DNA from 2 places in the Paenibacillus sp. EC2-1 genome. Region 1 is predicted to be linked to the other one. Evidence: predicted binding sites of a transcription regulator. Region 1 holds the regulator's gene; the other holds the start of a gene.

The links. Region 1 encodes Rex, which represses fermentation and respiration genes when NADH is low (regulators of the CRP and FNR family bind a similar motif). Its sites were predicted from a motif close to TTGTGAAATATTTCACAA; they were not measured.
Region 2: the regulator Rex is predicted to act here: its motif matches at 4,773-4,790, upstream of ACK8P5_RS24150 (cytochrome ubiquinol oxidase subunit I).

What each region holds. Positions count from the first base shown of each region.
Region 1 is NZ_CP186006.1:2,159,863-2,167,838, forward strand. It holds gene ACK8P5_RS10255 (tetratricopeptide repeat protein) at 1-452, shown strand, start outside; gene dinG (ATP-dependent DNA helicase DinG) at 596-3,454, shown strand; gene ACK8P5_RS10265 (redox-sensing transcriptional repressor Rex) at 3,491-4,144, shown strand; gene ACK8P5_RS10270 (amidohydrolase) at 4,131-5,432, shown strand; gene ACK8P5_RS10275 (DUF5590 domain-containing protein) at 5,548-5,979, shown strand; gene ACK8P5_RS10280 (hypothetical protein) at 6,224-6,757, shown strand; gene ACK8P5_RS10285 (AAA family ATPase) at 6,750-7,976, shown strand, end outside.
Region 2 is NZ_CP186006.1:5,139,681-5,147,656, forward strand. It holds gene cydC (thiol reductant ABC exporter subunit CydC) at 1-538, opposite strand, end outside; gene cydD (thiol reductant ABC exporter subunit CydD) at 535-2,286, opposite strand; gene cydB (cytochrome d ubiquinol oxidase subunit II) at 2,286-3,299, opposite strand; gene ACK8P5_RS24150 (cytochrome ubiquinol oxidase subunit I) at 3,286-4,692, opposite strand; gene ade (adenine deaminase) at 4,967-6,757, opposite strand; purine riboswitch at 6,961-7,062, opposite strand; gene ACK8P5_RS24160 (sulfite exporter TauE/SafE family protein) at 7,143-7,850, opposite strand.

The DNA of each region.
Region 1 (7,976 bases):
AAAGTGCAGCTACAACTCCGGTTTTTCCGCCAACTGAATCACCTGAATTGCAGCTCGATAGCTTTATTCGCGGTCAAGGTTACTACAAGTTGCTGATGTTTAGGCCCGCAATTACCCAGTTTGCTGTAGCTGCATCCGTTTACCCCGAGAGTTTACTGATCCGATTATATAAAGCGATGGCTCATCTGCACTTGGGTGAAACGGTAGAAGCTTCAGATTATCTAATGTCGATTCTGCCACTCGCAGACGATAAAAGGTTTCTGCAAGCTATGATCTATAATGCACTGGGTTGTATTCAGGTTATTAACGGAAGGACAGAGAATGCACGGGATTATTTTACACTAGCTATTCAAAGTGATCCTACGCTTCCCGATCCACTCAATAACCTGGAAGTTTGCCACAAAAACCGTGGTCAGCTGCAATACGGAAGTCAATTGATATCGCTGTTATGAATAGGAGTCTGTGCAAAAACGATGCCCACTCGGTGTTCTTATGTCGAGTCTGCGGCATCGTCTTTTTTATGTCTATAATGTTCAAAAGGCGTGACTTCTGTTATGCTGTTATTTAGACTGGAAGGAAAGGGATTTATACGAACATGAAATTTGCCGTATTGGATTTTGAAACCACGGGCAACCAGTCAGCCGATGAAATCATTCAAGTGGGGCTGGCCATCATCGATGAAGATCGCAGTATTTCCCGAGTTTACGGCTCTTATGTCAATCCCGGGATTCCGATTCCACCGTTTATTACAGGTTTAACAGGTATTTCGGACAGTGATGTAGCAGATGCGCCTTCACTAGAGGAAATGATGATGGAACTGGTACCAATGCTCGATGATGTTGTACTTGTGGGTCATAATGTGGCCTTTGACTTTAATTTTTTACAAAATGCACTCGACCGCTGTGGCTATTTGCCTTTTAGCGGACGGATTCTTGATACGATACACTTTTTGAAAATTTGTTTCCCATCACTAACATCGTATCAGCTTGGGATGGTATCATCCCACTTTGGCTTTGAGCATGATCGGCCACACCAAGCAGACAGTGATGCACTGGCTACCGCATATGCGCTCTTGAAGTGTCTTGAAGAGCTTGATCAGTTACCGCTCATCACGATTCAACGACTTAGTGATCTTTTTGCAGATGAAGACAGTGACCTAGGTTGGTTCTTTGACGGAATGCGAGTGAATTTAGAGAATCAAGCCCTTCAGGAACCAGATAACTTCACATACTTCCGCCAGTTTGCTCTGAATATAGAGGATTGGACGGAGATGGCGCCTCCACGGGCTGAGAATGAGAACAATCCGCTTGCAGATGTTTCTTTTGATGAATACATGTCTCAAGTACGCGACAATCTTAGAGAGACGCTTCCTCAATATGAAAGCCGTGACGCTCAGGACATTATGTTCGAGGAAGTCATGACTGCTTTAGAAGAAGATAAGCATCTTCTGATTGAGGCGGGGACAGGGACGGGCAAATCATTAGGATATTTGCTCCCTTCCATATATCAGAGTGTGAAACAAGAACAGAAGGTCATGGTCAGTACACATACCATTAACCTTCAAGAACAGCTTCGTGAACGGGATATTCCATTAATGACAAAGGTAATACCGTTTCCGTTTAAAGCCGCCGTCTTCAAAGGAAGACAGCATTATTTGTGTTTGAGAAAATTTGAACATAAAATAAACAGAAGAGATTTTAATACACCTAAAGAAGATATCATTACATCTGCTCAGATGATTGTCTGGTTAGCACAGACAGAGACAGGGGATGATGAAGAGCTTAACCTTGGAGGTCGGGGTGGAGATTACTGGGAGACGGTTGCAAGTGAATCGGACTCTTGTTTAGGCCGTGCCTGCCCGTGGTTCCGTAAATGCTTCTACCATCGTGCGAAACACGAAGCAGGAATTGCAGATGTAGTCATCACGAATCATTCGAAATTGTTCACCGATGTGAAGGCGAATCATCAGCTCTTGCCAGCCTATGAACGGCTTGTCATCGATGAAGCACATCATTTAGAGGATGTGGCAGGTAAGCATCTAGGGCTTAACTTGAAGTATTTCACTGTGGTTCATACGCTGACTCGCCTATATAAGGATAGCCGTAATGGACAGCTGCCAGCACTGCGTCAACTGCTTCAAACCTCAGCACATGAGAAGGCAGGGGATTGGACATTAGTCATTGATCGGATCTATCCTGATCTTCTAACGGTTAAGGAGAGTTGGGATCGCCTAAATGATCTCCTTTTTGGTCTTTTACCTGAGCGTGGAGATGCTTCAGGTGAGGTGGGGCAATTTACACTTCGTCTATCGCCCTCTAAGAAACCTAAGGATTGGGTTAGCTTAACAGAACTTGAGAATCAAATATATGTAACCTTAGGTGAAGTGGTTCGTCAGGGTGATCGGCTCACTTCTGAGATTCGAGAAGAACTGGATGATTATAGTGCAGATAGTTTGATTACAGATATTAATGGGCTCTTTAAGGATTTGGCTTCCCATCGTGAGAATTTGAAATTTTTTATGACATTGAATGATGACGGTATTGTTTACTGGATGGAGGCCAATGGGAATTTCCGCAGCAAATCTTTGCAGATGTACGCGGTGCCTGTTGATGTAAGTAGTCAGCTGAAGGAATTGTTTTTTGATAAGAAACAGAGTGTGATCCTAACGTCTGCTACCCTATCTGTAGATAAATCGTTTCAGTATATGATTGATAACTTGGGACTTCAAGAAGCTTCGGAACAGGGACGATTAAACACCGTTCAACTTCCTTCTCCTTTTAATTACCGGGAGCAGGCATTATTGTTAATTCCGAGAGACTTTCCGAGCGTAAAGGGAACCGTCGGAGATCCTTTGTTCGTAAATACTTTGGTCCAATCTCTGTCAGATACGGCCATGGTGACGCGGGGGCGCATGTTAGTGCTATTCACCTCTTACCGTATGCTTCGTCAGGTATATGAGCCTTTGAAAGAAGCCTTGTCATCTAGTGACATCGCTGTTCTTGGACAAGGCATGGATGGAACGAGTCGAACGAAGCTGATTCGCAGGTTTCAGGATAGCAGTGCTTCCGTTCTTTTGGGAACTAGTTCGTTCTGGGAAGGTGTTGATATTCCAGGGGAGGCTCTAACGTGCCTTGCTATTGTCCGTTTGCCATTTCAACCGCCAAATCATCCGCTTGTTGAGGCGAAGAGTGAATTACTTCAGCAACAAAAGAAGAATCCATTCATGAAGTTATCTGTGCCACAGGCTGTTATTCGCTTTAAACAAGGCTTCGGACGCCTTGTAAGAACAGCACAAGATAAAGGAATCGTCATTGTATATGATACCCGTGTAATTGAATCATACTATGGTAAGCACTTCTTGTATTCACTACCTGGACCGAAGATGGAGCATATGCCAACAGAGCAAATGGTTTCTCGGATCACGGAGTGGATGGGGAAGGAACAGGAACATTAGAATATTATTTTGAGTTTATTATTAGGGGGAGCATGCATGAAATCGGAAAAAATTTCGGAGGCCGTAGTACGCAGACTGCCCGTTTACTTACGTTACCTAAACGAACTTCATGTTCGGGAGGTAGCAACCGTGTCCTCGCAAGAGTTAGGACAAAAACTAGACTTGAACCCAGCACAGATTCGCAAGGATCTTGCATATTTTGGAGATTTCGGTAGAAAGGGAATTGGCTATGATGTCACATACCTGATTGAAAAAATCCGCCATATATTGAAGCTTGATCAGCAGATTAATGTAGTGCTTGTTGGTGCAGGTAATCTTGGTCATGCCTTGTCTAACTACAACGCGTTCTTGAAAGATAACATGAAGATTGTTGCTATATTCGATGCATATACTCCGAAAGTGGGTACATCCATTAACAATATTGTGGTTCAGCCTATGGAAGAATTGACTTCAACGATTAAGGAGAAGGGAATTCGGATCGGTATTATTACAGTGCCCGATGTCGAGGCGCAAGCTGTAGCAGATAGTTTGATATCAGCGGGGATTGAAGCGATTCTCAATTTTGCTCCAACGATTCTGAAAGCTCCACCACAAATTCGCATCCATACGGCGGATTTCACGACAGACCTTCAAAGTTTGGCCTATTACTTAGTTAATGGAAAGGAAGATGCCGAACATGACGAATCATAAGTGGATGATCAAAAATGGTACCTTTGCTGTCCTCCAGGAAGAGAAATCTATTCTGCGTGGATATATGGTCGTCGAGAATGATCGTATAACTTACCTTGGCGAAGAAGAACCGCAGGTCGAGGCCGATATTGAAATCATTGATGGTACGCATCTTTTCTTTATGCCCGGTTTAATCAATACACATGGACATACAGCGATGTCACTTCTCCGTGGATATGGAGATGACCTCGCACTTCAGGTATGGCTGCAGGAGAAAATGTGGCCAATGGAAGCTAAATTCACAGCGAATGATGTATATTGGGGTTCTTCCCTTTCGCTAGTTGAAATGCTAAAAGGTGGCACAACAACGTTCCTGGATATGTACGACCATATGGATCAGGTCGCTGCAGTAACAGAACAATCAGGCATGCGTGGTGTGTTAACCCGTGGTGTCATTGGACTATGTTCGCCAGAGGTTCAGAAGCATAAATTGGATGAGGCTACAGCTTTCGCCAAGGATTGGCATGGAAAAGCAGACGGCCGTATAACAACGATGATATCACCACATGCTCCATATACTTGCCCTCCAGATTACATTGAGAAGTTTGTTCAGGTTGCACACGATCTGGATCTGCCACTGCATACACATATGTCCGAAACCGCTGCAGAAGTACAGCAGAATGTTCAGGATTATGGTCTGAGACCCGTAGCTCATTTACAAAAGCTAGGTGTATTCTCCAGACCGACTTTAGTAGCTCATGGAGTTCATTTAACGGATGAAGAGATCGAAATTTTGGCAACTCATAAGGTTGCTGTATCTCATAACCCAGGGAGTAATCTTAAACTGGCGAGCGGTGTAGCGAGGGTGCCAGAGCTTCTTAAAGCAGGCGTTACGGTATCTTTAGGAACAGATGGTCCCGCTAGCAATAACAACCTGGATATGTTCGAGGAAATGCGCTTAGCAGCTCTCATCCATAAAGGTGTTACGGGTGATCCGACAGCAGTGCCTGCATCGGAAGCACTTCGTATGGGTACCATCTATGGAGCTAAATCTCTATTCTTAGATGAAATTGGTACGCTCGCTCCAGGAATGAAAGCAGATTTTATTGCGTTGAATACGGATCAAGCCCATTTCTTACCACACACGGATTTCATATCACATGCCGTCTATTCAGCAAGTGCGAAGGATGTGGAACATGTATGGGTCGATGGTAAACAGATCGTCAAGAATGGTAATTGTTTAACGCTCGATGAAGAGAAGATTCGCCGTGAAGCCCAAAGTGCGTTCGAACGGCTGTTAACCCTTTAGGGAATAACAAGGGAGCGAGGAACGCCGATTGAAGAAAAAAACAAAGTGGATACTCTCCAGCGTTTCTGGAATTCTGCTCATATTATTGGCTTGTCAAATTTATTATTCTTATGTCATGTCTGATGTTTGGAAAGAAGAAAATGCGGCTATTATAGCAGCTCAAGAACATGGTGGACTGATTAAGAGGGATAAAACTTATAAATCAGTCTGGGACAAGGATAGTTTGTATTGGGTTATTACAGGTCAAAATGTTGATAACAAAGACATTATTGTATGGGTTAAGTTTACAGAAGAGCATAAACCATTCGGAGGAGCCGACACGGTTCATACAGAATTATTAAGTGATGGTAAGTCTGAAGCGCAGATAAGAGCTCAGATCAATTCAGATTTGCCTGGTGCTGTAATCGAACGGCTCGTCCCTGGAATGTATGAGGGTGAGTATGTATGGCAGCTGCTGTATAACCTAAATAATGAAACAAAATACCGATTCTACCGTTTTCAGGATGGTCGTCCAATCGGCGAAGACATTACATTACCGAACCAGTAAAGCATAATTACACTCCATTCATTAGGATGGGGTGTGTTTGATTTATATATGTAAGCGTTTGCATAAAAAATAATTAAATAGTTTTTAATATTTTCACAGCTTGAAAATGAAAAAGTATATAAGATGTGATATACTCATATTTGTATTTAACGTATACAAGTATATGTTAGAAGAAGACATACGTTATATATGCATCATAAGATAGACCGACTATATATCATCTATTTAACAAGGAGGAACTTCATTGAAACTACGTATTGTTCCTATCGTCCTGACGGTCGTTATCTCGGCATCGGTACTTTTTGGTGGATGGTATCTGTATCGGCAAATGGCTCTTCAGAATCCGTTGGCCAATGTGGTATCACAGTATGAAGGCGTAAAAAACTCTCAAATTGATATTAACCAAGATACCGTCACTTTGAAACTTGATTTAAAGCCAGACACGAATTTACGTGGATTGGTTGAACATATAAACAAAGAAGGTAAGGCGGTCGTAGGAAAACGCGCATTAAAAATTGAGGTTGAAGATCATTCATCAGAACAGCTAAATGAGTGGTGGGATGATGCGATGTTATCCGTCGCCGAAGCGATGGATAATAAACAATACACGGATATTCAGACATCTTTGAATGAATTGGCAAAACGCTCACCTGAGTTAAAAGCAACTGCGCAGATTGATGATCAGAACGTATATGTAAGTTTATCTGATGGAAAGTCTGGTAAGTTTATTATTTTGCCTCGTCAACCGGGCAAAGTGGAGGTGTGGAACCATGCCTAAGTGGTCCAAAGAAGTATTCATCGGATTCATTCCTGTCCTGTTTGTGTTTCTGGCCTTTATTGGTGTGAACATCGTTCCGATTCTGATTGCGGGTATGCTTGTTGGAACTCTTCTCTTCATCGCGAAGATGAAAGGGGGAATTGCAGTAGGAGCGGGAGGGGATCGTAAACGTAAGAAAGGCTCCCCCATGAAGCTGACCTTTGAAGAAATTGGAGGCCAGGATAATGCCAAGCAGGAGCTAAGAGAAGCGCTTGATTTCCTAATTCGCCACGAAGAGATTAAGAAGTTCGGGATCCGGCCACTGAAAGGGATTCTTCTTACAGGTCCCCCAGGGACAGGTAAGACTCTGATGGCAAAAGCAGCAGCTCACTACACGAACTCGGTATTCGTTGCCGCTTCCGGTAGTGAATTTGTTGAAATGTACGTGGGTGTAGGTGCTGGTAGAATTCGTGATTTATTTAAAGATGCTAGAACACGTGCAGCAAAAGAAAACAAACAAAGTGCCATTATTTTTATTGATGAGATTGATGTCATTGGCGGTAAACGTGAAGGTGGCCAGCAAAGGGAATATGATCAAACATTAAACCAACTGCTAACTGAAATGGATGGTATCTTTACTTCTGAGGCTCCTCGAATTCTTGTCATTGCAGCTACAAACCGTAAAGAAATGCTGGATAGTGCGCTTCTACGTCCAGGACGTTTTGACCGACATATACAGGTGGACCTTCCGGATAAAAAAGGACGTGCGCATATTCTAAATTTACACGCTGGAAATAAGCCTCTTCATAGCGATGTTGATCTGGAGAAAATTGCGGAAGAAGCTTATGGTTTCTCAGGGGCACAACTTGAAAGTGTTATGAATGAAGCTGCAATTTATACCATGCGTGAGAATGAGGAGTTCATCCACCAGCGCCATCTATCATTGGCAATTGATAAAGTTATGATGGGAGAACGTTCAGACCGTGAGTCTAACTTTGAAGAGAAGAAGAGGGTCGCAATTCACGAGTTGGGACATGCTATCATGGCAGAACTCGTAAGACCAGGGAGTGTGAAACAGGTAGCTCTAAGTCCACGAGGAAAAGCATTAGGCTATGTACGTCACAATCCGCAGCAGGAGCAATATCTCTATACGAAGTCCTTTCTAGAAGAGCAGATTATGATTGCACTTGGAGGAGCAGCAGCAGAAGAGATGTATTATGGCGGACGTAGTACGGGATCA
Region 2 (7,976 bases), 2.5 Mb from region 1:
GCAGTGAAGCAATTGGCAAGATAAACAGTAGGAGAAACACGTAGGCAGCCATGAGCAGTGCAAACATGGGATCGAATAAGCCAATCGCAATAATAGCACCACCATAGAGCACCAAGGCAACGATGGCTGGGAACACAGTTCGGATGTAAACATCTTGTAAGTGTTCAATATCATCAGCAAGCACACCAAGCAGATCACCTGTCTTAAAGCGAGTGGAGAAACGCAGTGCCTGGGGCTCCAACAGATGATATAACCGGACACGCATTTTGGATAGAATCCGCAAGATCGTATCATGTCCCACTAGCCGCTCGACGTAGTGAACAACTGCCCGACTAATCCCAAAGGTTCGCACACCAACAACGGGCACATACACCATCAGGATATTCTCCGGTCTAAGTGCTGACTTCGAGATCAAGTATCCCGAAGTAAACATGAGCATCGACGCGGACAGAATGGTCAGCACACCTAGGATCACAATCAGCAGAAACCGCCAGAAATTAGCCGTTACATACGGACGAAACCACTGTTCCTGCTTCAATGTACTCCCTCCCATTGCGATGTGATGAGGCCGTAATACACACCTTTACGTGCCATTAACTCTTCATGTGTGCCTGATTCAGCAAGCCGTCCCTGATCCATCACCAGAATGTAATCCATTTCCGTCATCCAGTGAAGACGATGCGTTGCAAGGAATACCCACTTATCTTTAAAGAGCGAGGCTAACGTCTCTTTCAGCTCATACTCGGTTTCGATATCCAGATGCGCGGTTGGCTCATCCAGTAACAGAACAGGACGCTGACTTAAAAAAGCCCTTGCCATAGCAACCCGCTGCGCCTGTCCTCCACTTAAACTGCGACCCCCACCGCCAATCATTTCATTCAATCCGTTGGGCAGTGATTTAACCAAGCTGGACAATCCGGCTGCTTCCACAGCCCGCTCCACCTCTTCATCAGAGGCATTCGGAGCATAAAACCGAATATTATCAGCCAGTGAGCAGCCGAATAAATACGGATGCTGAGGAATATAGGTCATATGGCTGCGCCATTCTTTAGAAGCGGTATTGCGGAGCTTTACACCATCTAGAACAACTTCACCACTGCTCGGCGCAAGAAATCCACCTAAAATATCAATAAGTGTAGATTTACCTGCTCCACTCTCCCCAACAATACCGATCGATGCTCTACCCTTTAAGCGGAAGCTAACGTCCGCTAGAGATGCAGGTCCTTCCTCGTCATGATGCATACCTATACCAGACAAGCTCAGCTCACTATCTTCCTTCCACGTCAGCTGAGGCAAAGGCTCATTGTCCACTCCCGTCCCTGTATCCTCATTCAACCCTTCACTAGTCTCATCCTTGATCATCTCTTGGATCGCTTCACCTGCTTGTTTGCCGTCTAATGTAGCGTGGAAATCCGCCCCTACCATACGAACAGGCAAGAAATATTCAGGTGCAAGAACAAGAATCGTCAGTGCAGGCAGCAGATCCAGACTGCCATGGATGAGCCGTAGTCCGAGATTTACAGCTACCACTGCAACAGACAACATCGTGAAGAAATCGAGTGCAAAAGACGAGAGAAAAGCAACACGAAGTGTACGCATTGTAGCCTTTCGATAGCTCTCACTTACCTGCCCTATGCTCTCACCGTGTCTCTTGCTTTGACCCAGAAACTTCAGCGTCACAAGTCCACGGAGTGAATCTACAAAATGATTGGACAACATACGATACGTATGCAGCTGACGCTCTGTCTGCTTACGTGCAGCAAGGCCAACCAGAATTAGAAATACGATCAGAATCGGCATCGTCACAAGCAGAATGACTGCTGAAATACGATCAATATAGAATACATACAGCCAGACCAATGCAGGTGTAAAAGCGACCCCCATCATACGGGGTATGGTCAGTTCTACATACTTTCGAAACTTGGATATACCCTCTAGCACAAGCGTAACCACATTACCTGTTCCTTCGGACCGGACAAATCTTGGGCCCATATGGAACAGCTTATCCATGAGCTGCTTTCTCAGGTCCGTGCCCGTTTCCTCCGCGAACCGTTGTGCCACGCCCTGTTGCACGAGTCCAATACCGTGACGTGCCAGAAAAGCAAGCAGGAACAATACCATTGTCATGTATTGTTCCTGTAAAGAGGATCCGGCAAACAGGGCGGAGATAACCTCCGCCAACCATTTTGCCTGTAATATGATGGCCATGCTTTGTGCCAGGGTACATATGGCAACGACGAGAAAAACCGTCTTAACTCCTTTGTATCCCAGCAGATCTTTACCCATCAGTACTCTAAATGCTCCTTCTCATGTACCCGTTTATGGAAAACGAAGTAACTCCAAATTTGGTATCCCAGAACGAATGGCAGCAGCGTTACTGCCACAATGGTCATAATCTTCAAAGAGTACTGTCCTGAAGCGGCATTGTGAATCGTCAGGTCGAACGCGCTGTTGATCGAGCTGATCATTACGCGCGGGAACAACCCTATGAATACGGACATCACGGACAGAGCAATAACGGCTCCAGTCATACCGAATGCCCAGCCATCTTTTTTAATTTTCATGAAATAACCAGCTAACAAGAATGCAATCACACCGACAACCAGCATGATGGATAATAATCCACCACGAACCTCAAACACATCTGTCATGAAATACGTCATGATTCCAAATAGAAGTAGCAGTGCAGCAACTGGGATCAACAAGCGACGAGCCATAATGCGAGCACGTTCTTGCAAATCACCTACAGTGCGAAGGGTTGTAAACATCAATCCATGCAGTAAGCATAGCATAACAACGGTCACCCCGCCTACTACGGTATACAGATTAACAACATCGAAGAATCCAGCTTTCATCTGCATGGCTTCGTCAATCGGTAGACCTTGAATCAAGCAGGCAAATACGACACCTAGTAAGAATGGTGGCAAGATGCTTCCCGTGAAAATTGCGATATCCCACACCTTTTTCCACCGTGCATTCCCGACTTTACCACGAAATTCAAAAGCAACTCCACGTCCGATCAAAGCAAGTAAGAGGAATACTAGTGGAATATAGAAGCCACTAAAAAGCGTTGCATACCAATTCGGGAAGGCGGCGAACATCGCGCCACCTGCCGTGAGTAGCCATACTTCATTCGCATCCCAGAAAGGACCAATGGAGTTAATGAGAACTCGCCTTTGGCTATCATTTTTGGCTAAGAACTGTGTAGACATACCTACACCGAAGTCGAAACCTTCCAAGAAGAAAAACCCGATAAACAGAACGGCAACTAGTACGAACCACAACTCATTTAGAGACATTGCCGTATCCCTCCTTATTGAATGGGTCAGCTGCGTTGTGATCGTCTTCTTCCGCAGCAAATGGCCCTTTCTTAATTACTTTAACGAACAGATAAGCCATTACCGCAGCCAATACAGCGTAAATCGTGCTGAATGCAATGAGTGAGAACAGGATGGAACCTGCGCTTACATTCGGTGAAATACTATCTGCTGTCTGAATTAATCCGAAAACAGTCCAAGGTTGACGTCCAATTTCTGTCATAATCCATCCAGCTGTATTTGCGATGAACGGCAGTGAAATACTAAACAGCAATGCATACCAGAACCATTTGCCTGCTTTTTCTACTTTCTTACGGAACGTCAGCCATGCGCCATACAAGCCCAGCAGAATCATAGCGGAACCCGCAGCAACCATGATACGGAAGCTCCAGAATGTCGTGCGAACTGGCGGAATGTAGTCCCCAGGTCCGTACTGCTGCTCATACTGTGCCTGCAATTCTTTCATCCCGATAACTTCACCAGAGAATTTGCTGTAGGACAGGAAGCTAAGCAGATAAGGAACTTTAAATTCTGCCTTATTTGTCTGATTCTCCGGATCAATCGAGGCAACAACCGTCCACGGAGCCGGGTCATCACTCGTTTCCCACAAAGCTTCTGCAGCAGCCATCTTCATAGGCTGTGTATCAACCAAGTACTGTGCTTGTTGGTGACCGAAGACAGCAACGAGCACGGAAGAGATAAGTGCGACAATAATTGCAATGTTAAATGATTTTTTGAAAAACTCGATATCTTTCTTCTTAAGCAACTTATATGCACTAACACCTGTAATCAAGAATGCACCTGTAGCCAGTGCACCAAAGATCGTATGCGGGAACTCAACCAAGAGCTGACCATTTGTAATAATGGCTAGGAAATCATTCATTTCCGCACGTCCATTATTAATCTCAAATCCGACCGGACGCTGCATGAACGAGTTAGCAGCCAAGATCCAGAATGCTGACATCAGCGTACCGAAGGATACGAGCCATATGCTAAGCAAGTGAACTTTCTTGGACACACGGTCCCATCCGAAAATCCAAAGACCGATAAACGTAGATTCTAGGAAAAATGCAAGTAATGCTTCAATAGCAAGCGGTGCTCCAAACACATCCCCGACAAACCGGGAGTAGTCCGACCAGTTCATACCAAACTGGAATTCTTGCAATATACCTGTAACGACCCCGACAGCAAAGTTAATGAGGAACAGTTTCCCCCAGAATTTTGCCATCTTCTTGTATATTTCCTTGCCCTTGACGACATACATCGTCTCCATTATGGCAATCAGAAACGCCAAACCGATGGACAACGGAACAAAGATGAAATGAAAAATGGTTGTCGAAGCGAACTGAATTCGCGCGAGCATAACCGGATCCATAATATACCCCTTCCTTTTGGTCACGTATTAATGCTTCAAAATTTATCTTTAATTATTTTCGCAGACCGCCGTTATAAGAATTGTGATCTTTATCACATTTAAACAACTTGAAAGGGGTTAAATAGTTGTGAATTTGTGACGAAAATCACGTTGTTGTCAAAAATAAAAAAAGCCACCTATTAAAGGTAAATCTTATGACTATATTTGCTACAAAAACATGAGAAGAGTTGCCCAATCTTGGACAACTCTTCTGCCTTATCTGTTTAAACTTTACTTAAATTTCTGTCTCAATTAATTTGAATTCCGTCACATCAGCCAAGCCCCGGTTCGTAATACGAATGTCTGGAATGACTGGCAAAGCGATCAATGAAAAGGTCATAAAAGGTGCATTTAGTGGACAACCAAGCTCTTTCCAAGCTTCTTCCATTGCCACCACTTCAGCCGCTACGGTCTCAAGCGGACGGTCTGCCATAAGTCCAGCTACAGGCATAGCTACTTTGGCAAGCACCTTGCCGTCTTGCACAACAACCATCCCTCCGCCGCATGCAGCAAGTTCGTTGGCTGCAAATGCCATATCTTCAGGATTCGCCCCCATGACAAGCAGGTTATGGCTGTCATGAGCTACCGTAGAAGCTACGGCACCGGATTTGATCTGGAATCCATTAGCGAATCCAAGAGAAATCTGTCCTGTTCCTTTATGCCGTTCAATACATGCAATCCGAATAATATCCTGTGCCGGATCTGGCTGAATAATACCATCGACTACCGGAAGGGATGCCGTTACTTTAGCAGTACGAGCACTATTCTCAATCGCACCTACGACATTGACCTGTGTCTGATCCGCATGTTTTTTGCTACGGAGTAGAAAGTCATCGGCTACAAGTGGCCTTTGAAGTCGTACGGAGCTTCGAGCTTCGGCTGGATATTCATAAACCGGGAATTCCTTCACGATCTTACCGGATTCAGCAACAACCTCACCATCTGCAATAACAAGTGAAGGCATCATCTGTTGTAAGTCATCAATGAGCAGAATATCAGCCGATTTACCTGGCGCAATACTTCCAATCTCCTTATCCATTCCAAAGTAACGAGCGACATTGATTGTACCCATCTGAATCGCAGTAACCGGATCAACACCTTCTTCAATCGCTCGGCGTACAACATGATTCAGATGACCCAAGTTCAGAAGCGTCATTGGATATACATCATCAGTTACAAGGGTAATATTATCTGTACGTACCTTATCTTCTGTCACAACTTTTATAACTTCCTTCACGTCATGCCATGCGGAGCCTTCACGAATCATCAAATGCATACCAAGACGAACCTTCTGCAATGCCTGCTCACGGGTTACTGTCTCATGACAAGAATCCACACCCGAAGCTAAATAGGCTTGCAACATACGCTCATCGTCTGATGGGAAATGCCCTGTGACAGCTTTACCCGCCTTAAGCGTTGCTTCAATCTCACCACACATCGTCTCATCACCAAATACGACACCAGGGAAATTCATAACCTCGCCAAGGCCTTCCACGCCCGGCCATTTCAATCCTGCTTCGATATCAGCTACTCCAAGAGCCGCACCGGCGTCTTCAAGATCTGTCGTTGCAGGCACACAGGAAGGAAACGTCGTAAATACTTTAAGGGGAAGTTGTTGTCCCTCCTCATGCATCCAGCGCACACCATCTGAGCCAAATACGTTCGCAATCTCATGCGGGTCCATAAAAATAGCCGTTGTGCCTTTTGCCATCGCCGCTTTAGCAAATTCCGTTACCGTCAGCATCGTGCTCTCTACATGCATATGTCCATCCAGCAGACCTGGAGTGATGTACCGTCCATTTGCCTGGATCACTTTTGTATGCTCACCAATGGTATGATCAGCTTGACCGATGTATGCAATTCTACCAAAGGCAATTGCGATATCTACATGCTCTTGAAGTTCTCCGGTAAACACATTGACCAATGTGCCATCCTTAATCACGGTTTCTGCCGCTGCCTTCCCCATTGCGATCTGTCCGAGTTGATAACTAACCTCGTAACGCTTCTGTCTCTTCTTCGAACTCATGTATGACACTCCCTTATTCAAATATAAAGTCGTCTAGCTACAGGCTTCCCTTTGAACACATACAAAATAACCCAGGCAGCGTCTTCTGTCCGGGTTATCGACCATACACGAAAAAGAGAGATTATGGAAGCCAATCTATGCGTTTTATAGAACAGGCCCAGCATCTATTCCTGTGGCCCTGATTTCTGTTATTCACATGATGTTTATTCTCTCATCTTCTATGTAGTCAAGTCATTTACGGTAACCTGGTAGAGACGCCTGAGCCTTATTCTCTGGCATATACATAAAATCTTTTTAGTTGTTGTATGCATTATAATCCTTTAGGAACGTAAGTCAATAGAATGGAATTTTATTCAAAAAACCAGAATTATATTGCTGCTCACTTTTATAATAGAAGATATATGCCCGTACTGACCAACAGAATATAGGTAAGCACTTTGAAAATTCGGGGATTAAGCCATTTAAAAACGATCTGACCTAGAAATAATCCGAGAAACACCATTGGAATGGCTAATAAGCTGGATGTCCACACCGTTTGATTCGTTCCAGCGAATACGGTCTGGCTCATCAGACTAATCGCATAAATAAATAGATAAAAGGCTAGCGTTGTAGCCCTAAGCTTCGATTTCTCCGTATCAGTTCCTGTAAAGTAGAGTAATAATGGTGGACCAGGCATGCCAATACTAGTCGTTAGTACACCGGATAACCCACCAACAACAAAGTCTCTGGCTGATGTACGCTGGATCTTGAAATTACACATTAGTAGTAGAGTTAATAAAAGAAGAAGAACACCAAGCCCTAACTTCAGAGCATTGATATCCATCGTCATAAAGACGAGAATGCCAAGAGGTACCCCCGCGATACTCCCTACCACAACTCTTTTTAAAAGTCTGATATCAATATCATGTCTGATCTTCCATATCAATGATACGGAAATAAGCAGCGATAATATGATATTGATCTGTATCGCTTCATTCGGCAGGAAGATCATGAGCAAGAAAGGAGTTGCCATAATAGAGAATCCAAAACCTGTGCTGACTTGAAGAATAGAGGCTAATAATACAATAGCTGCAAAAGCAAACATCGTTCCCACGAAAACATCCCTCCTAAGTGAGATGACTGCATCCTCTTATTTTATCATTTATAGAAGGTTAAAAGAGCCTCATTTCAAAACACACCTGCTTGCTTGGATGAAATGACCATCTCGGCTAAGGTATAA